2 regions of the Kitasatospora sp. NPDC088861 genome follow, and region 1 is predicted to be linked to the other one. Evidence: predicted binding sites of a transcription regulator. Region 1 holds the regulator's gene; the other holds the start of a gene.
The links. Region 1 encodes HspR, which represses chaperone genes until heat shock. Its sites were predicted from a motif close to TTGAGNNNNNNNNNCTCAA; they were not measured.
Positions count from the first base shown of each region.

Region 2: lon (endopeptidase La) is a predicted target of HspR. The motif match lies at 4,006-4,024, and genes of this name have one in related genera.

Region 1 is NZ_JBIVJF010000001.1:508,574-519,012, reverse strand. Features, by position in the region: gene ACIP37_RS02245 (LuxR C-terminal-related transcriptional regulator) at 225-1,214, shown strand; gene ACIP37_RS02240 (LuxR C-terminal-related transcriptional regulator) at 1,305-2,294, shown strand; gene ACIP37_RS02235 (LuxR C-terminal-related transcriptional regulator) at 2,294-3,271, shown strand; gene ACIP37_RS02230 (hypothetical protein) at 3,279-3,905, opposite strand; gene ACIP37_RS02225 (hypothetical protein) at 4,258-4,434, shown strand; gene ACIP37_RS02220 (hypothetical protein) at 4,453-5,391, opposite strand; gene ACIP37_RS02215 (heat shock protein transcriptional repressor HspR) at 5,655-6,179, opposite strand; gene dnaJ (molecular chaperone DnaJ) at 6,187-7,344, opposite strand; gene grpE (nucleotide exchange factor GrpE) at 7,583-8,218, opposite strand; gene dnaK (molecular chaperone DnaK) at 8,215-10,047, opposite strand; gene ACIP37_RS02195 ((Fe-S)-binding protein) at 10,388-10,439, shown strand, end outside.
Region 2 is NZ_JBIVJF010000008.1:189,616-200,054, reverse strand. Features, by position in the region: gene ACIP37_RS17200 (multifunctional oxoglutarate decarboxylase/oxoglutarate dehydrogenase thiamine pyrophosphate-binding subunit/dihydrolipoyllysine-residue succinyltransferase subunit) at 1-273, opposite strand, end outside; gene ACIP37_RS17195 (cell wall metabolism sensor histidine kinase WalK) at 556-1,686, opposite strand; gene ACIP37_RS17190 (response regulator transcription factor) at 1,779-2,516, opposite strand; gene ACIP37_RS17185 (rhomboid-like protein) at 3,082-3,879, shown strand; gene lon (endopeptidase La) at 4,047-6,443, shown strand; gene ACIP37_RS17175 (GtrA family protein) at 6,535-7,077, shown strand; gene ACIP37_RS17170 (ROK family transcriptional regulator) at 7,096-8,316, shown strand; gene ACIP37_RS17165 (ABC transporter permease) at 8,386-9,438, opposite strand; gene ACIP37_RS17160 (MarR family transcriptional regulator) at 9,551-10,000, shown strand; gene ACIP37_RS17155 (MDR family MFS transporter) at 10,198-10,439, shown strand, end outside.

The DNA of each region.
Region 1 (10,439 bases):
TGGTGATGGCCCCCGGAACCGGAGCCGTCGAGGCGTTGCTGCTCCGCCTCGACGGAAGCGCCTGGGCACGGGCGTGGCGACGTCGGCCCCCAGGACACCCCGGAGTGCGACGGCACCCGGGCCCCGGGGGCCGACGTCGAGCCCGGTACCGTGACCGCCGAGCCCCGCGCCCGACGGCGCGGGCGCGGCGACGAGGGAGAAGCATCCGGCAGGGAGTGTGCGACGTGACGGCGGAACCGGCGGTCGCGCCGCAGCACGGGCAGCCACCGGGCGAGGAACCCGACGAGGCCGCCCGGCAGCTGTACCTGGCGATCCTCGCCCGGGGCGGCCGCATCCCGTTCACCGACACCCAGGACACCGGCCAGGCCGCGCTCCAGCAGCTCGTCGACCTCGGCCTGCTCATCGCCAACCCGATGGACCACTGCTACACCGCCGTCAGCCCGCGCTCCGTCACCGACCGCCTGGGCGCCGAACTCCGCAGCGAGGCGACCAGGCTGCTGGTCCGCGCGGAGAACCTCCCGGGCGCCCTCGACGGCCTCACCCGCGCCTACGACGCGATGCCCCGGCCCTCCGGCCGGGCCGGCGGCGCCGTCCACGTCGAGGGCCACGTCCACATCCGCCAGCGGATCTCCCAGCTCGCCTCCGACTGCCGCTCCGAAGTCCTCGCCGCCCAACCCGGCCACCGCCCCGCTGGCACCCTGCAAGTCGCCCTCCTCCAGGACCTCCACCTGCTCCAGCGCGGCTGCTCCCTGCGCACCATCTACCAGCCCGTCGCCCTCGCCGACCCGCCCGCCCTCGCCTACGTCGAAGAGGTCACCCAGCACGGCTCCCTCATCCGTGTCCTCGACGAGCCGTTCCAGCGGCTGCTCGTCTTCGACCGCACCGTCGCCGTGATCTCCGCCAACGACGACAACAGCACCGCCGCCTTCATCACCGACCCGGCCGCCATCACCTTCCTGGTCGGCGCCTTCGAACGCGACTGGGCCCGCGCCGAAACCGCCGAAACCTCCGCCGCCCTCGGCCCCACCCGCACCATCCCCGACCGGGTCGGCCGGCTCCTCGCCCGAGGCCTCACCCAGCGCGCCGTCGCCACCCGCCTCGGCCTCAGCGAACGCACCGTCGCGGCCCACATCTCCCGCCTCCGCGACCGCCACGGCGCCCAGACCCTCTTCCAACTCGGCTGGCTGATGAGAGGCGCCCGCGATGACCGATGAACCCGGCCCCGCCGAGCGGGCCCCAGCCGACCGGCCCGCCCCGCGCCCGCACCCTCTTCCCCCTCGGCGGGCGGCTCCGGGGGGATCCCCATGACCGACCCGTCGACCTCCCCCCTGCCCGACGACGCCGCCCGGGCGCTGTACCTCGCCGTCGTCGGCAACGGCGGCATCCTCCGGGCGGCCGACCTGACTCCGGGTGACGAACCGGTCCTGGGGCGGTTGCTCGACCTCGGACTGGTCGTCCCGAGGGTCGAGGACGCGGCCTACGCCGCGGTGAACCCGCGTGTCGTCATCGGCCGGATCGGGTCCGAACTGCGTTCCGTGGGTGGCGAACTGCTGGCCAGGGCGGACGAAGCGCCCGAGCGGTTCGCCGAGTTGGCGCAGGCCTTCGACGTCACGCCGCGCCACCCCGAGTGCTCCGTCGATGTCACGTACGTGCACGGCTTCGAACAGATCCGCCTGCGCCTGGCCCAACTCGACGCCGAGTGCTCGCAGGAGATGCTGTCCGCCCAGCCCGGCGGTGCCCGGCCCGTCGAGGGGCTCCCGGACGCCCTCGACCGGATGCGGCGGCTCGCCGAGCGCGGCGGCACCGTCCGGGGCATCTACGAGCCGGCGGCGGCCGCAGACCCGGCGACCGCCGCCTTCGCCGCCGCGTCCGCCGAGATCGGCTGCCGGTACCGGGTGCTGGGCGAGCCGTTCCGGCGGGTCCTGATCTACGACCGGAAGGTGGCCGTCATCCCCGCCGCGTCCGACAACAGCCGCGCGGCCTTCGTCGAGGACCCGGTGGTGGTCGACTTCATGGCCGACGCCTTCGAACGCGACTGGCAGCGCGCCGCCCGGGTCCGCTGGTCCCGTGGCCCGGAAGCCACCGAACCAGCCGATTCCCTGCCCGACCAGGTCGGCCGTTTCCTCGCCCAGGGCCTCACCCAGCGCGCCATCGCCACCCGCCTCGGCCTGAGCGAACGCACGGTGGCCGGCCACATCGCCCGGCTGCGCGAACTGTACGACGCCGAGACGCTCTTCCAACTCGGCTGGCAGCTCCGGTCGGCGGCCGACGCCGCCCGTCGGCGGGTGCCGTGATGCACAGGCGCGGCGCCGAGCGGCCCGACCAGGCCGCACACGACCTGTACCTGCGCATCCTCCGGCGCGGCGGCTGGATCGACCGGGCCGAGGTGGCCGACGCCGACCGACCGGCCCTGGAACACCTGCTCGCGCTCGGGCTGCTGCTCGCCCGGCCCGAATCCGACGTCTGCACCGCCGTCAACCCGCGGACGGTCGGCGACCGGATCAGTGCCGAGCTCCGGGCCGAAGGCACCCGGCTGCTCGTCCAGGCCGCCCAACTCCCGCAGGCCCTCGACGACCTGACCAAGGCCTACGACACGGCCCCGCGCCCGACCGACCGCGCCGGTACGGTGCATCACGTCCAGGGCCTCGGCGCGGTCATCCGGCGGTTCACCGAGGTGGAGGCGGCCTGTCGCCAGGAGATCCTCGTCGCCCAGCCCGGCCGGCCCCGCCACGCCCACCAGTTGGAGGAGGCCCTGGAACGGATCGGCCGGTTCTGCGGCCGGGGCGGCCGGATCCGGGTGATCTACGCACCCGGCGCCGTCCGGGACCAGGCGACCGCCGACCACACCGCCCGCGGCACCGAACTGGGCGCCCGCTTCCGGGTCCTGGCCGAGCCGTTCCGCCACCTGCACATCTTCGACCGCCGGATCGCCGTGCTCCAGTCCGCCGACGACCTCCGGAGCGCGACCTTCATCGAGGATCCGGCGACCGTCGACCATTTCCTGGCCGTGTTCGAACGGGACTGGGCCCGCTCGGGCCGCCTCCTCTGGAGCGCCGACCAGGCGTCCGCTCCCGAGTCGACGGCCCACGAGCAGGTCGGCCGGCTCCTCGCCCAGGGCCTCACCCAGCGCGCCATCGCCGGCCGCCTCGGCCTCAGCGAGCGGACGGTGGCCGGCCACATCGCCCGGCTGCGCGAACTGCACGACGCGGAGACGCTGTTCCAGCTGGGCTGGCAGCTGCGGGGCGCCCGGACGGGGGAGCCCGATGGGTGAGCGCTGTTCAGCCGGTGGCGGCGCTGGTCGGCCAGTAGCCGGCCCGGCCGACGACGGGGGGCTGCTGCCGGGGGACGTTGAACTGCTCACCGGGGGCGGTCCAGAAGCCCTCGCGCAGGGACAGCGCCATGCCGGCCCAGTCGAGCGCGGTCTCCACGGTGTGGTTGAGGGCCTCCTGCGACCAGGTGTCGTCGAAGACCAGCGGCAGGACGGGGGCGACCTGCTCGATGGTGGCGATCAGCGGGTTGTGCGTGATGGCCTCGTCGACGAGGAGGACGATCGGCTTCCGCAGCGCCGACGCCCACCCCAGCTCCAGGCTCACCCCGGCCGACAGCGGCGCCCCGACGTAGGCGAACACGAGGTCCGCGGACTGCAGGGCCCGGAAGTCGGACGGCACCCGGGGCTCCGGCGCCTGCCCGGCGACGGTCCAGGCATCACTGTGGTGCGCGCTGTACACGGCGGCACCGCTGCGGAGCAGGGTGGTACGGAGCGTCGTCAGCCGCGTCCGGCTGGCGAGCGTCACCACACTGTCCGCGGGCCCGGTCAGCCGCATCAGCGGCGCGGCCAGGAACACACGCGCACGCCGGCCCTCGGGGGTCTGTCCGGCGTGCTCTCGCAGGTAGGGCTCACTCATTGTCGACTCCGGGGATAGGTGCCAACCAGGCCGATCGCCCCGTTGGGTGGTGACTATCGGAATGCTGCTGTGCATTCGTTGTGGTCGAAACGAACTAGTCATGGACATGTTGTTTGTGGTGTCCCCGTCTTCCCCCTCCCGCGAGAGGGGTTGGGGAGTGCACTGATCGTCTCTGTCGACCGTCGCCACCGTCCACAGAGCCGTGGTGTCATCTCGATGCCTGGCAGAGAGATGACGCACTGGGGTAGCAGGCCCCCTGGCTTCCGGCATGGGCTTGCGGCATTATGTGGCAGGTTGTTCGAAACAATGGCTGGGTACCCGCGTCAAGTCTTAAACAAAGAGAGGGGGCACCATGTCTCGGATACGCCGGGTGGTGCGGTTTGTCCTGGTTCCAGTCGTTGTGGGTCTGGCGCTTTTCATCAGCAGCGGTTCGAGTCCGGCCGACGACACGATCTGGAACATCGGGGTTTCCCACGATGCGGCAGCGCCGAAGACCATGGCGCTGGCCAATGACACGATCTGGAACTGAGACCGCCGCGACGCTTGGTCAGTGATAGCTGTCGGAGTCGGTCGGAACGCTGTTCCTGGCCAATGCGTACCCGAGTTGGAAGAGCGACTCGACATTGTGCTCGTCGCGCATCTCGGCCAGGTGCCGCGCGAGCGTCCTTTCACTGATGCCGAGTCTGCGGGCGATCACCCGGTGGTTCACGCCTTCGAGCATGAGGTCGATGATCGTCTGCCGCATCCCGGAGACCACCTGCTGCGGAACGGCGCGCGCGCCGTCGAAGTCCAGCGCCCGGCTCCAGTTCCGCTCGAAGATCTCGCTGATCAGGTAGCTGATGACGGCCCGATCGTGCACGAAGGCAGCCAGATTGAGGTCCTCGGCGATGGGGATGACCGCGATTCGGCGATCGATGACGATCAATCGCGTGTAGGGCTCCTCCAGCGTCCGGAACCGCCCGCCGGCCTTGGTTATCGTGGCCACGTATTCCCTGGTGGGAGCGTGGTACCGGGTGCTCGGGTGGTAGATCGTCCTGAGCGTGATGCCCAGGCGGAGGGCTTCGAGGTCGCGGGTGAGGATGCCGGTGAGCGCCTCCGACGGGCGCGGCCCGCCGGGTTGGGCGGCGAGGATCTCCTCCGAGGCGCTGGCGACGATCTGCTGCACCCGCTGGTTGATCAGCACCTTCCCCCGCACGTACTCGATCGCGCCGCCGGCCTGCTCCGGTGAGTGGTAGGCGGCCGTCAGGTCGTGGAGATCGGTGGCGAGGGCCGACGCGCGGGTGAGCAGGTCGAGCGCCTGGCGCTGCCAGGTCACGGAGAGGCTCTCGGACAGCTGCTGGGGGTCGACCGCGACGAGGACACCGGGCTCGTCGGTGTCGGCGACCAGAAGGCCTATGGCCACCAACTCCTCCTGGGCCCCGCCCGCCCTGGCGAGGTCGGAGTCCTTCGGAAGCCGTCCGTTCTCGCGGATGACCGCCAGATACAACTCCCGCGCTTCTTTCGAGAGGACGGAGGGCCCAATCGCGGCGGTACTGGGCTGTTCTCGTCCACTCATCTGCGGGCTCCTTGCCGTGGCCGTGTCTGCACTACCTGCCGGGCACCAATACCGGAATCGCAGTGCAGCATGCCAGATCGGGTGGCATCGGTGAGGGCGGCCAGATTTGTTCGACAGCACTCTCTCACCACGATCAAGCCGCCGGCACCCCCCGGGTGGAGGGGAGCCGGCGGCCGGAGGTGTTCAGCCAAGTCTCAGCGTTTGGGGCGCCAGACGACCAGGGCGCTGGACTGGGTGGGGGGCTGGTAGGGGACGAGGTCGCGGCGGTAGGAGGCGTGGACGGCGGCCTCGCGCTGCTGGAGGGCGCTGGTGGCGCCTTCGAGGGAGTCGACCAGTTCGCCGATGCGGGACTGGAGCGCGGTGACCTGGTTCTCCAGCTCGATGATCCGCTTGATGCCGGCCAGGTTGATGCCCTCGTCCTGGGAGAGCCGCTGGACCTCGCGCAGCTGCTGGATGTCGCGCGCGGAGTAGCGGCGGCCCCGGCCGGCGGTGCGGTCGGGGCTGACCAGACCGAGGCGGTCGTACTGGCGGAGGGTCTGCGGGTGCAGGCCGGAGAGCTCGGCGGCGACGGAGATGACGTACACCGGGGTGTCCTCGGTGAGGACGTACTGCGGCGGGGCGGTGGGCCGCCGGGTGCGGCGGCCGTCGCCGGGCAGGCCGGAGCCGATGCCGGGCAGGCCTTCACCGATGCCGGGGCCGATGGGGCTGTCGGGGATCATCTGGTCGTCACGCTCCCTTCGCCGCCCGGAACAGGGCGGCTCGTGGGTCGTCGGAGGCGGTGGCCTCGCGGTACTGCTCCAGGGCGTTCAGCGCGTCCCCGGTGACGTGCCGCGGCACCACGACCTCGACGGTGACGAGGAGGTCGCCGCGGGTGCCGTCCTTGCGGGTGGCACCCTTGCCGCGGGCGCGCATGGTGAGGCCGTTGGCGCTGCCGGGGGGCAGCTTCAGCTTCACGGCCGGCCCGTTCAGCGTGGGCACCTCGATGGTGGCGCCGAGGGTGGCCTCGGGGAAGGTGACGGGGACGGTGACGGTGAGGTTGTCCCCCTTGCGCCCGAAGACGGGGTGCGGGCCGACGTGCACGGTGACGTAGAGGTCGCCGGGCTGTCCGCCGCGTTCGCCCTGGGCGCCCTTGCCCTTGAGCCGGATGCGCTGGGCGTCCTGGACGCCGGCCGGGATGCGGACCTGCATGGTGTGGGCGGAGCTGGCCCGGCCGCTGCCGTGGCAGTCGACGCACGGGTCGTCGACGATCATGCCGCGCCCGCGGCAGTCCTTGCACGGCTCGGAGAGCGCGAACGCGCCCTGGCCGCGGCTGACGGTGCCGGCGCCGACGCAGGTCGGGCAGACCCGCGGGGTGGTGCCGGACTTGGCGCCGGTGCCGTTGCAGCTGCGGCAGGGGGCCTGGCTGGTCATCCGCAGCGGGACGGTCGCACCGTCGACGGCCTCGTCGAAGGCGAGGGTCACCTCGGTCTCGACGTCGGCGCCGCGCCGGGGCTGGGCCTGCCGGCCGCCGCCGCGGTTGAAGAGCCCGCCGAAGACGTCGCCGAGCCCGCCGCTGCCGGTGTTCTGGCTGCCGCTGAAGAGGTCGCCGAAGTCGAAGTTGTAGCTGCCGTTGCCCTGGCCGGGTCCGCCGGCCCGGAAGCCGCCGTTGGCGAAGAGGCTGCGGGCCTCGTCGTACTCCTTGCGGCGCTTCTCGTCGGACAGGACGTCGTAGGCCTCGGAGATGTCCTTGAAGCGTTCCTCGGCCTTGACGTCACCCTTGTTGGCGTCCGGGTGGAACTCGCGCGCGAGCTTGCGGTAGGTCTTCTTGATCTCGGCGGCGGTGGCGTCCTTGGGCACGCCGAGGACCTTGTAGTAGTCCTTCTCCACGTAGTCCTTGCCACTCATGCGTCCACCTCGCTCCGCTCGGCAGCCGCTCCGCGCAACACGCGCCTTTCAACGATTCGTTTTTCAACGATTCGCTCGCTGCGCTTGCTCATAGCTGCCGCCACCTCCCGATGTCCATCGTCGCTGCGCTGTCAACAGCCGCTTCACCGGGCGCTGTTGACAGCGCGCTGCGGAGCCGGCCGCCGTACTGGCCGGCGTACGACTCCGCAGCGCACTGGTTGTCAGCTGTCACAGGTTGTCAGCTGTCCGAACCACCGTCGGACTTGTCCGCGTCCCCGGACTTCGCCTCGCCGTCGGGCGCGGCCGTGGTCTGGGTGCCCGGCTGGGGCTCCGCGACGGCGACCATGGCGGGGCGGATGATCCGCTCGCCGATGCGGTAGCCGGGCTGGAGGATCTGCACGCAGGTGTCCTCGGTGACGTCCGAGGAGTAGCTGTGCATCAGCGCCTCGTGCATGGTCGGGTCGAAGGGCTCGCCCTCCTTGCCGAACTGCTGGAGGCCCAGCTTGGCGACGACCGTCTCCAGGGACTCGGCGACGGACTTGAAGCCGCCGGTGACCTCGCCGTGCTCGCGGGCGCGGCCGATGTCGTCGAGCACCGGGATCAGGGACTCCAGGATGTTGGAGACCGCGATCTCGCGGACCGTCAGCCGGTCGCGCTCGACCCGCTTGCGGTAGTTCTGGTACTCGGCCTGCAGGCGCTGCAGGTCGGCGGTGCGCTCGGCCGACTCCCGCTTGGCAGTGGCGAGTTCGTCGGAGCCCGCACCGGAGCCGGAGTCGGCGGCGCCGGCTGCGGCGGCCTCCTCGGCGGCCTTGATCACAGCCTCGTCGGCGGCGGAGTCGTCGCCGGGCTTGCCGCCCTGCGGCTTGTCCGTCATGCCGCACCGCCCTTGGGCTTCTCGTCGTCCACGATCTCGGCGTCGACGACGTCGTCGTCCTTGGCCTGGGTGGACTCGCCGGCCGGGGCGGCGGCGTCGGCGTTGGCGTACAGCGCCTGGCCGAGCTTCTGCGCGGTGGTGGAGACCTTCTCCGAGGCTTCGCGGATCTTCGCGATGTCCTCGCCCTTCAGGGCCTCCTTGAGCTCGCCGATGGCGGTCTCGACCTCGGCCTTGACGTCGGCGGGGAGCTTGTCGGTGTTGTCGGCGATGAACTTCTCGGTCGAGTAGACGAGCTGCTCGGCGGAGTTGCGGGTCTCGACGGACTCGCGGCGCTTGTGGTCCTCCTCCGCGTACTGCTCGGCCTCGCGCATCATGCGCTCGATGTCGTCCTTCGGCAGCGCGGAGCCGCCGGTGACGGTCATCTTCTGCTCCTTGCCGGTGCCGAGGTCCTTCGCGCCGACGTGCATGATGCCGTTGGCATCGATGTCGAAGGTGACCTCGATCTGCGGCAGGCCGCGCGGCGCCGGCGGCAGGCCGGTCAGCTCGAACATGCCCAGCTTCTTGTTGTACGCCGCGATCTCGCGCTCGCCCTGGTAGACCTGGATCTGCACGGACGGCTGGTTGTCCTCGGCCGTGGTGAAGATCTCGGAGCGCTTGGTCGGGATCGTGGTGTTGCGCTCGATCAGCTTGGTCATGATGCCGCCCTTGGTCTCGATGCCGAGGGACAGCGGGGTGACGTCGAGCAGCAGGACGTCCTTGACCTCGCCCTTGAGGACACCGGCCTGGAGCGCGGCGCCGATGGCGACGACCTCGTCCGGGTTGACGCCCTTGTTGGCGTCCTTGCCGCCGGTCAGCTCGCGGACGAGCTCGGCGACGGCGGGCATGCGGGTCGAGCCGCCGACCAGGACGACGTGGTCGATCTCGGAGAGCGAGATGCCGGCGTCCTTGATCACGTTGTGGAACGGGACCTTGCAGCGCTCCAGCAGGTCGGAGGTGAGCTGCTGGAACTGGGCGCGGGTGAGCTTCTCGTCCAGGTGCAGCGGGCCCTCGGCGGAGGCCGTGATGTAGGGCAGGTTGATCGAGGTCTCGGAGGACGAGGACAGCTCGATCTTGGCCTTCTCGGCGGCCTCGCGCAGACGCTGCAGGGCCATCTTGTCCTTGGACAGGTCGACGCCGTGGCCGGCCTGGAAGACCTTGACCAGGTGGTCGACGACCTTCTGGTCCCAGTCGTCACCACCGAGGTGGTTGTCACCGTTGGTGGCCTTCACCTCGACGACCCCGTCGCCGATCTCCAGCAGGGAGACGTCGAAGGTGCCGCCGCCGAGGTCGAAGACCAGGATGGTCTGGTCGTCCTTGTCGAGGCCGTAGGCCAGGGCGGCCGCGGTCGGCTCGTTGACGATGCGCAGGACGTTGAGGCCCGCGATCTCACCGGCCTCCTTGGTGGCCTGGCGCTCGGAGTCGGAGAAGTACGCCGGAACGGTGATGACGGCGTCGGTGACGGTCTCACCCAGGTAGGCCTCGGCGTCCCGCTTCAGCTTCTGCAGCACGAAGGCGCTGATCTGCTGCGGGTTGAAGTCCTTGCCGTCCAGGTTGATCTTCCACCCGGTGCCCATGTGGCGCTTGACCGAGCGAATGGTGCGATCGACGTTGGTGACCGCCTGACGCTTGGCCACCTCGCCGACCAGGACCTCGCCGTTCTTCGCGAAAGCGACGACGGACGGCGTGGTCCGCGCGCCCTCGGCGTTCGTGATGACGGTGGGCTCGCCACCCTCCAGAACGCTGACGACCGAGTTCGTCGTACCGAGGTCGATGCCGACCGCGCGTGCCATCGTAAATACCTCCACGGAAGAGTTGAGCTTTACAGGCTCAAGGATGCATGACCGGATGGGTGTCGTCAACAGGGATGAGTCGCTGCCGCTCAACTTTGCTGAGCGGTCTCCTTCCCGCGGCCGCAGCGACTTCCCGTGGCCTTGGTCGTGGCCGTGGTCGCCGGCCGCGGCGCGTGTGGCGCCACGTGACTGCCGCCATAGCTTGGGAACCTTCTGGAGGACTGGTGGTGGGCGGTAATGTCCGGGCCGTCGGCCCGGAAAGTTACCGGCGAGTACAATCCCTTCCACGCAAGACCGTTCAAAGACCGCTCAACAGCAAGCCGCAGGAGACGGAGAGCCGATGCAGCTAGCAGCGATCGTCATCTCGCTGGTCACGTTCGTGATCGGCACCG
Region 2 (10,439 bases), on a different contig from region 1:
CGGTGCGGCGGGGGCGGTCGCGGCCGGAGCAGCAGCAGCGGGCGCGGGGGCAGCGGCAGGGGTCGGCGTGGGGCCGGCCTGGGTCGCGGCCTGGGTCACTGGGGTCACCTCGGTACCGGGCTTGTAGTCGGCGAAAAAGTCCCACCAGGCTCGGTCGACCGAGTTCGGGTCCTGGAGGTACTGCTGGTAGATCTCATCGACGAGCCACTCATTGGGACCGAAGCCAGTGGAGCTAGCCGAGCTATTGGGGGTTTCAGGGGACTGTGGCGACACGGCGGCAACCGCCCTCTTCCGCTTCCTTTTGGGATGTTTGGACAGCGGGGATTAAGGCTACGCCCCTGACCAGTGATCGCGCAGTCCCCGGGCCCCAGGCGTCGCCCAGATCACAGTCCTGACCTGCAGTTTGGCTGAAAATGTGCGTTAGAAAGCCGTATCTGAGGGGAAGCGATCGCCTCCACCCATAGGGCATATCCGGGCAAAACCGGACAAAGCCCCATGCGGATCATCCAATGATCTTCGTGTACGTCTGTGTCGCTTCTGTGACACATCCGACCCTCAGCGCTGCCCCGGCAGCCGGACCTCGATCCGGCAGCCGCGCGGCGACTCGGCGACCGCGATCCGACCGCCGTGCAGGTCCACCGCCCAGCGGGCGATGGCCAGGCCGAGGCCGGTGCCGCCGTCCGAGCCGGGCCCCTGGGCGGTCGCGGTGCCGCTGCGGCTGAACCGCTCGAACACCCGGCCGCGGTCGGCCGGCGGGATGCCCGGGCCCTCGTCCTCGACCTCCAGCAGCAGGCCGCCGGGCCCGCCGTCGGGCCGCGCGCGCACCGTCACGGTCCCGCCGGGCGGGGAGTGCTTGCAGGCGTTGTCGACCAGGTTGGCGACCACCTGGTGGAGCCGTTCCGGGTCCGCCACGCCGGTCAGGCCGGTCGGGCTGACCTCCAGCGCCAGCCGGACGTCGCCGCGCCGGGAGAACGCCCCGCCGGCCGTCGCGCCGTCCACGGTGACCCCGCGCAGCACGCCGTCCAGGAACTCGCGCACCTCGAAGGGGCGGGCGTCCAGGTCGACAACGCCGTCGTCGATCTTGGAGAGGTCCAGCAGGTGGGTGACCAGGCGGCCGAGCCGCTCGGTCTGCTCCAGGGCGGCCCCCAGGGTCGCCGGATTGGGCTGGACGACGCCGTCCACCACGTTCTCCAGCACGGCGCGCAGCGCGGCGATGGGCGTGCGCAGCTCGTGCGAGACGTTGGCGACCAGCTCGCGGCGGTGCCGGTCGGCGGCCCCCAGATCGGCGGCCATCTGGTTGAAGGTGGTCGCCAGTTCGCCGATCTCGTCGCGCGAGTTCACCTCGACCCGGCGGCTGTAGTCGCCGGAGGCCATCGCGCGGGCGGCGGCCGTCATCTCGCGCAGGGGGGCGGTCAGCCCGTGCGCGAGGAACTGCATGAAGAGCAGCGAGGCGATCATGGAGAAGACCATGATGATCCGGATCTGGGTCTCGGACCGGATCGCCACGACCACCATGCCGGTGGCCAGGAAGACGGAGACGATCACCAGCAGGGCGAGCTTGCCCTTGATCGAGCGGACCGGGTCGAGCGGCCGGATGTCGGCCCAGACCCGGCGGGCGGCGCGGGCGGCCAGCGTCTGCGACCGCGTGCCGCCGGTGTCCCCGTTGCGTTGCTGTGGAAAGGTCATTGGTCCCCTGTGATCCCCGCGTACGTCCCCCGCGTGGTGCGCGGCAGTTCGGGACACGGGCCCCCCGGAGGCCCGTCGCCCGAGGCTCGCCGCTAGGAGAGCGGGGCCTCCAGCGCGTACCCGACGCCGTGGACGGTACGGATCCAGCTCGCGCCGATCTTGCGGCGCAGCGCCTTGACGTGGCTGTCCACGGTGCGGGTGCCGGACGCGTCCGTCCAGTCCCAGACCTCGGCCAGCAGCTGCTCGCGGGTCAGCACGGCGCGCGGCTGCGCGGCCAGGCAGGCGAGCAGGTCGAACTCGGTGGGCGTCAGGTGGACGTCGCCCGAGGCGAGCCGGACCCGGCGCTGCACGTGGTCGATCTCCAGCTCGCCGAAGCGCAGCGAGCCGAGCGCGGGCGTGCGGGCCGCCTGCTGGGCGCGCTCGACGCGGCGCAGCAGCACGTTGACCCGGGCGGCCAGTTCGCGCATCGAGAACGGTTTGGTCATGTAGTCGTCGGCGCCCACGCCGAGGCCGACCAGCAGGTCCGTCTCGTCGTCGCGCGCGGTCAGCATCAGCACCGGCACCGGGCGCTGCGCCTGGATCCGGCGGCACACCTCAAGGCCGTCGAAGCCGGGCAGCATGATGTCGAGGACCACCAGGTCCGGCTGCCAGGTGTGGAAGCCGTCGACCGCGCCCGGCCCGTCGTGGGCCACGGCGACCTTGAAGCCCTCCGCGCCCAGCCGGGCCGCGATCGACTCCGCGATCGTCGGCTCGTCCTCCACCACCAGCACTCTGCGTTGGCTGCTCACCGTGCCGCCGCTGTGGTTGTTGTCCTGCTGAAGTTCTGTCACGGTCACGCCACCGCCCCCAGGGCTGCGGGCCGGCCACCTGTGGGGATGGCGGGACTCCGCTCGTAGTCTTGTTCCGTCGTGGACTGTGCCGGGTCCGCCGTCCCGTCGTGCGTGCGGGTCGGCGGGCGGATTGTCGCCCGCCCACTTCTCCCGCGCACTTCGCAGCGTACGGACAGCGGATGCCTCCCGGCAGGTGGACCGGACGTTTCCGGCCCGTGGGCCGGCTGTCGGGCCGCCCTCGGAGCCCACTGCACGAGTGGGCACGGGCCGATACCTTACCCGGCGATTTTTCTCTGCGTAACGGTACGTATGCAGTCGAGTTGACGCCAAGTCGCCGGTCAGAGCCCCTGTCGGCGCGCTCGCCGAAAGAAGGTCTGGACCAATATCAGGAATCCGGTCGACCGGTTTCCTGACGGTCTTCACCGGCTTTTCTCAGATGCCTCTCAGAACCTCGACGTAACGTGGCCACGACAACGCCCCCGCAGGGCGGGATCCGCGGCGCGCGCCGGTACGTTGGGCACCTGGGTGAGGGGCCGGTGGCTGCCGGCGTGGAGCGGAGGGCGGCATGGCTGGACTGCGGCGAGGTGCCGGACGGGTCGGGGCGCCGCCCGCCGGCCCGCCGTACGGGATGCTCCGGCACGGTCTGCGCACCGGCGTCGTCGAGTGGCTGCTGGCGCGGGTGCCGACACCCCGGCGAAACCCCTTCACCCTCGGCTATCTCGCCGTGGTGGGCGCCACCACGACCTTTGCCAAACTCGCCGATCCGGAACTCGTGCAGCGGCTGCAGGAGGCCTCCAGTTCCGACGGCCACAACCTCCTGCAGCACCCCCTGCGCGCGCTGGTGCTCAGCGGCTTCTGGGTGGCCGGCGAGGTGTGGATGCCGTACCTGTGGGGATTCGCCGTCACCCTCGCGCCGCTGGAGCGCCGGATCGGCCCCGCCCGGGCGGCGGCGGTCTTCGCGATCGGGCACGTCACGGCCACGCTGCTGTCCCAGGGCGTGGTGATCACCGCGGTGGAGACCGGGCGGATGGAGGCCGGGGCACTGGACTACCTGGACATCGGCGTCAGCTACGGCGTGCTCACCTGTCTGGGCGCGGTGGCCGGGCTGCTGCCGTGGCGCGGGCGGCTGGTCGCGCTCGGCGGCGCCGGGCTGCTGATCGCCGAGCAGATCCTCACCGAGCGGGACCTGGTCACCGCCGTGGGGCACCCGGCCGCGGTGCTCACCGGGGTGGCGCTGTGGCGCTGGCTGCGCCGGGCCCAGGCCCGCCGGCCGCGGCCGAAGCCGCGGACGCGCCGGGTCGAGGCGCCGGCCGCGGGCTCCTCGCCCGCGCCGGGCGGCGCTCCGGTCCTGGACGTGCGCTGACCCTTCCGGGTGTCGCCCCCGGGCGCTTTTGACGGCACTTCCCTCGCCCTCCCCCTGCTCGCTCCACACCCGCTCCTGTTCGCTCACGGCGAACGCCGCCCCGGGAACATCCGGCGCGCGCCAGGCCTTAGTCAGGTCGACTCAACTTCACTGACTGGGGAGAGATCATGGCATCGACGTCCACACCGCTCACCCTGCCCGTGCTGCCGCTCGACGACGAGGTCGTCCTGCCGGGCATGGTCGTCCCGCTGGACCTCAAGGACACCGAGGTGCGCGCCGCGGTCGAGGCCGCCCGCGCGGCGGCCACCGGCACCGGCAAGCCGCAGGTCCTGCTGGTCCCGCGGGTGGACGGCTCGTACGCGGCGGTCGGCACCCTGGCCACCGTCGAACAGGTCGGCCGACTGGCCGACGGGGAGCCGGCCGCGCTGGTGCGCGCCGTGCGCCGGGTCCGCATCGGGGCCGGCACCACCGGCCCCGGCGCCGCCCTCTGGGTGGAGACCACGCCCTTCCGGGAGTCCTCGGTGGACACCCCGGTGGCCGGCCGGGCCGCCGAGCTGGTCAAGGAGTACAAGGCGCTGTCCACCCAGTGGCTGCGCAGGCGCGGCGCCTGGCAGATCGTCGACCGGGTGGCCCAGATCGAGGGCGTCGGCGAGCTCGCCGACAACATCGGCTACGCGCCCTTCGCCACCGCCGAGCAGAAGCTCAAGGTGCTGCTGGAGGCCGACCAGGTCGCCCGCCTGGAGTACGCGCTGACCCTGCTGCGCGACCACCTCGCCGAGGAGGAGGTCAACGACACCATCCGCAAGGACGTCGAGGAGGGCGTGGCCAAGCAGCAGAAGGAGTTCCTGCTCCGCCGCCAGCTGGAGGCCGTCCGCAAGGAACTGGCCGAGCTCAACGGCGACCCGGCCGACGAGGAGGGCGACTACCGCGCCCGGGTCGAGGCCGCCGACCTGCCCGAGAAGGTCCGCGACGCGGCCCTCAAGGAGGTCGACAAGCTGGAGCGGGCCTCCGAGCAGTCTCCCGAGGGCCCCTGGATCCGCACCTGGCTGGACACCGTCCTGGAGCTGCCCTGGAACGAGCGCACCGAGGACGCGTACGACATCGCCGGCGCCCGCGCCGTGCTGGACGCCGACCACGCCGGCCTGGCCGACGTGAAGGACCGCATCGTCGAGTACCTCGCGGTGCGCAAGCGCCGGGCCGACCAGGGGCTCGGGCTGGTCGGCGGCCGGCGCGGAGGGGCGGTGCTGGCGCTGGTCGGCCCGCCCGGCGTCGGCAAGACCTCGCTCGGCGAGTCGGTGGCCCGCGCCATGGGCCGCACCTTCGTCCGGGTCGCGCTCGGCGGCGTCCGGGACGAGGCCGAGATCCGCGGCCACCGGCGCACCTACGTCGGCGCGCAGCCCGGCCGGCTCGTGCGGGCGATCAAGGAGGCCGGCTCGATGAACCCGGTCGTCCTGCTCGACGAGATCGACAAGGTCGGCTCCGACTACCGGGGCGACCCGGCCGCCGCCCTGCTGGAGGTGCTGGACCCGGCGCAGAACCACACCTTCCGGGACCACTACCTGGAGGTCGAGCTCGACCTCTCGGACGTCGTCTTCCTCGCCACCGCCAACGTGCTGGAGGCCATCCCCGAGCCGCTGCTCGACCGGATGGAGCTCGTCCGCCTCGACGGCTACACCGAGGACGAGAAGGTCGTCATCGCCCGCGACCACCTGCTCCCGCGCCAGCGCGAGAAGGCCGGACTGGGCGGCGACCAGGTCAGCGTCGACGAGGCGGCGCTGCGCCGACTGGCCGGGGAGTACACCCGGGAGGCCGGCGTGCGGAACCTGGAGCGCTCGATCGCCCGGGTGCTGCGCAGGATCGCCGCCCAGGCCGAACTCGGCGAGCGCGAACTGCCCGCCGCGATCGGCCCGGACGAGCTGCGCGCCCTGATCGGCCGGCCCCACCACGTGCCGGAGGCCGCCCAGGCGCCGGCCGAGCGGCGCACCGCCGTCCCCGGCGTGGCCACCGGCCTCGCCGTGACCGGCGCCGGCGGCGACGTCCTCTACATCGAGGCCTCGCTCGCCGACGCCGAGACCGGCGGCACCGGACTCACCCTCACCGGGCAACTGGGCGACGTGATGAAGGAGTCCGCGCACATCGCGCTCTCCTACCTGCGCTCGCGCGGCGCCGAACTGGAGCTGCCGGTCACCTCGCTGCGCGACCGCGGCGTGCACCTGCACGTCCCCGCCGGGGCCGTCCCCAAGGACGGGCCGAGCGCCGGCATCACCATGACCACGGCGCTCGCCTCGCTGCTGTCCGGCCGCAAGGTGCGCACCGACCTGGCGATGACCGGCGAGGTGTCGCTGACCGGGCGGGTGCTGCCGATCGGCGGGGTGAAGCAGAAGCTGCTCGCCGCCGACCGGGCCGGCGTCACCACGGTGATCATCCCCAAGCGCAACGAGGCCGACCTGGACGACGTCCCGGCCGAGGTGCTGGAGCGGCTCACCGTCCACCCGGTGGCGGACGTGCGGGAGGTGCTGGAGCTGGCCCTGGAACCGGCCAAGGTCCTGGCCGCGGCGGCCTGACCCGGCCGCGCCGGGTCGACGGGCGGACCGACGGGAGGATCGACGGGAGGATCGACGGGAGGACGGCGTCTGCGCGTGCCACACTGCGGAGATGCCGTCCCCCACGCAGCGCGCCCTGGCCCGGGTGCCGGCCCGGCTGCGTCCGTTCCTGGTGCGGCACCGCAGGCTGGTGAAGTTCCTGCTGGTCGGCGGCGCCTGCTTCACCCTCACCCTGGTGATCGACTTCGAGCTGAAGTTCACCGTGCTGGAGCGCAAGCCGGTGGTCGCGCTGACGATCGCGACCGTGATCTCGACCGTCGTCTCCTACGTGCTCAACCGTCGCTGGGCCTTCCGGACGGCCGGGCACCCGCGCGAGGCACTGCTGTTCTTCCTGGTCAGCGCCATGGCGATCGCCGTCAACGACCTGCCGCTGGCACTCTCCCGCTACGCCCTGGACCTGCGCGAGCCGTACGTCGGCCCGTTCGCCCAGGAGACCGCGGACTTCCTCAGCGGGATGGTCGTCGGCACCTTCGCCGCGATGCTGTTCCGCTTCTGGGCGATGCAGCGGTGGGTCTTCACCCGGCCCGCCGAACGGGCGCACCCTAGGTACGAACCCGGTTACGCTGCACCCGAGATGCCACGGGATGCGCCATAAGGCCGTGAGGTGAGGGTTATGCGCGGGGAACCGGACGCGGTTCGGAGCGGGCCCGCCAGCCAGCAGGGGATGCGCCGGGCCAACCTGGCCCTGGTGCTCGGGGTGATCGCGCGCGCCCCGCGATCCCGGGCCGAGGTGGCCGCCGAGACCGGCCTGACCAGGGCCGCCGTCTCCTCGCTCGCCGAGCAGCTGATCGCCGGCGGCCTGGTCGTCGAGGAGGGCCCGGCCGCGCCCAGCGGCAAGGTCGGCCGCCCCGGCACCGCGCTCGGGCTCAACCCGCTCGGGCCCGGCGGCCTCGGCGCCGAGATCGGCGTGGAGCACCTCGGCGCCTGCGTGGTCGACCTGAGCGGCGAGGTCCGGACCTGGCGCCGCCGCGAGGTCCGCAACCGGGGCCGCCGGCCCGCCGCGGTCATGGCCGACCTCGCCGAACTGCTGCACGCGGCCGTCGCCGAGTCGGGCCTGCGCCCGGCCGGGCTGACCCTGGCCGTCCCCGGGCTGGTCGGCACCTCCGGCGGGGTGCTCCAGCGGGCCGCCAACCTGGGCTGGCGGGACGTCCCGCTGGCGGCCGAACTGCGCCCCGCGCTGCGCGCGGCCGGCGCGGCCGAACTGGCCGAGCTGCCGGTCGAGGCGGACAACGAGGCCAACCTGGGCGGGCTGGCCGAACGGTGGCTGGGCGGCGGCCCGGAGGACTTCCTGTACGTCTCGGCCGAGGCCGGCGTCGGCGCGGCGATCGTGGTCGGCGGGCGGCTGCTGCGCGGGGCGCGCGGCTACGCGGGCGAGTTCGGCCACGTACCGGTCCACCCGGACGGCCACCGCTGCGCCTGCGGCGCGCACGGCTGCCTGGAGCAGTACGCGGGGGAGGCGGCCGTGCTGCGGGCGGCCGGGCCGGCGGGCGCGCGGGGCGACTGGGTGACGCTGCTCGCCGGGCGGGCCGGGGCCGGGGACGAGGCGGCCCTCGCGGTGCTGGCCGGGGCCGGTTCGGCGCTGGGCATCGCGGCCGCCGGGGCGGTCAACCTGCTGGACCCGGCCGAGGTGGTGCTGGGCGGCGGCTACGCCCGGCTGGCGTCCTGGCTGCTGCCGGCGATGCGGGCCGAGCTGGCCGCCCGGGTGACGGTGCGGCCCTGGTCGGACGAGCGGCTGACGGTGTCCCGGCTGGGCCGGCGCGGGCCGCTGCTGGGCGCCGCGGTGGGCGTGGTGCGGGCGGTCGTCGCGGACCCGGGCCGGTTCGCCGGCGGCTGACTCCCGGCCCGGGACGCACCGGAGCCCCCGGCCGGGCGGCAGGGGGCTCCGGGTGAGGAACGCGGGGGATCAGGCCTCGGAGGACGCCTCGGCGGCGACGATCTCGCGGCCGCCGGAGCGCGGGCCGCGCAGCACGGCCAGGTAGGCGACGCCGATGCCGATCAGCGCCCAGACCACCAGGACCACGATCGGCATGCCCAGGTTGGTGGAGCCGAAGTAGGCGATCGACTTGGTGGCACTGGTCCCGGCGCCGTTCGGGATCAGCGAGCCGATGGCCCGCCAGAACGGCGGCATCATCGGTGCCGGGTAGACGCCGCCGGCGCTCGGGTTGCCCAGCACCACGAAGATCAGCACCGCGACGCCGATGCCGATGACGTCGAACAGGCACTGCAGCGCCATGGTGAACGCGCCGACCGTGAACACCACCAGGGCGCCGATGCCGGTCAGGGCCAGGATCGAGCCGGGCAGCGCGTCCAGCACCGGTCCGGCGATGATCGTGCCGCCGAGGCCGGCGCCGACCGAGTACAGCGCCAGCACGCCGAGGCGGATCAGCAGGCGGTGGACGTTGGCGGGCTTGGAGCCGGCGCTGATGCCGAGGATCGAGGCGACCAGGTAGCCGCCGACGCACCAGCCGATGACCAGGTAGAACGCGGAGAGGCCGTTGGTGTCGCCCTTGGCGAGCGGCACGACGTCCTCGACCTTGACGGTGCGGCCCTGGGACTTGTCCAGCGCGGTGGTGATGGACTCGGCGGCCTTGGCGGCGGAGGTGCCGCGGGCGCCGCCGACCAGCAGGGTGTCCTCGGTGCCGGTCGGGTTCACGACCAGCGCGGCGTAGATCTTCTGGTCCTTGATCTGCTGGGTGGCCGTCTCGGCGTCCGGGGCGGTGACGGCCTTGACGGCGTCGTCCGGCACGGATTCCAGCCCCTGGACCAGCTTGGGGGTGACCTGCGGCGGGGCGACCACCGCGATCGACAGCTCGTGCGGGGCCGGGTGGTGCAGCGCCCCGACGTACGAGGTGATGAAGCCGAGCTGCAGCAGCAGCACGCCGATCACGAGCAGTGCCGCACGCGGTGTGACCGCGCCCTTCAGTTCAGCGACGAAACCCTGCCCCGGGGCGGCCATCCACATCTCCTTGTGTATTGGGGGAAAACGGATACTTCATACCATGAACTAGTTGGCTTGTCGCACCCCGCGCGCCGCGTTCCGGCCAACGCGGCTGCGGGATACTGGCGCGGTGAGTGACGAGGAATCCCTGCTGGCGGTGGAGCGCGAGGTCGCGCTGATGTTCCGGCGGGGCCGGGCCCGAGTGGCGGAGCTCTCACGCCGGGTGCACCCCGAGCTGGAGGGGATGGCCTACAGCATGCTCGGCTACATCGAGCAGGCCGGGCGGGTGCGGGTGACGGACGTCGGCGTGCACTTCGCGGTCGGCAAGGCCACGGTGAGCCGGCAGATCCGGGCGCTGGAGGAGCTGGGTCTGGTGGCCCGGGAGACGGATCCGCTGGACCGTCGGGCCGCGCTGGTCTCGCTGACCGAGGACGGGCGGCGGCGCTACCTGGCGGCCCGGGACGTCCGGATGCGGCGGGTGCGGGAGCTGCTGGGTAGCTGGTCGCCGGAGGACGTGGACCGCTTCGCGGTGCTGCTGCACCGCTTCAACGACGTGATCGGGGATCCGCCGGCGGAGTGACCGGTGGCCGGGCCCCGGGGCGGGGCCGGTCCGCGGCGGTTGGGGCCGGGCCCGGGGCGGCGGCTGGGGCGAGGCCTTTACTTGGGCTTGAAGAAAGTTGCCTTAGTCAACCATCGGGCCTATGGTTGCGTAAGGCAACGATTTTCCCTGCCCGCGCACCCCCGCCCCCCGCTCACTCCTCCCGCCGAAGGACCCAGATGACCGTCACAGCCGAGGCGACCGTCGGAGCCGCCGTCGACGATCAACCGATGACCCACCGGCAGGTGATGGAGGCGCTGTCCGGCCTGCTGCTCGGCCTCTTCGTGGCCGTGCTCTCGTCGACCGTCGTCTCCAACGCCCTGCCGCACATCCTCACCGACCTGCACGGCGGCCAGTCCGCCTACACCTGGGTGATCACCGCGGCCCTGCTGACCCTGACCGCCTCCACCCCGATCTGGGG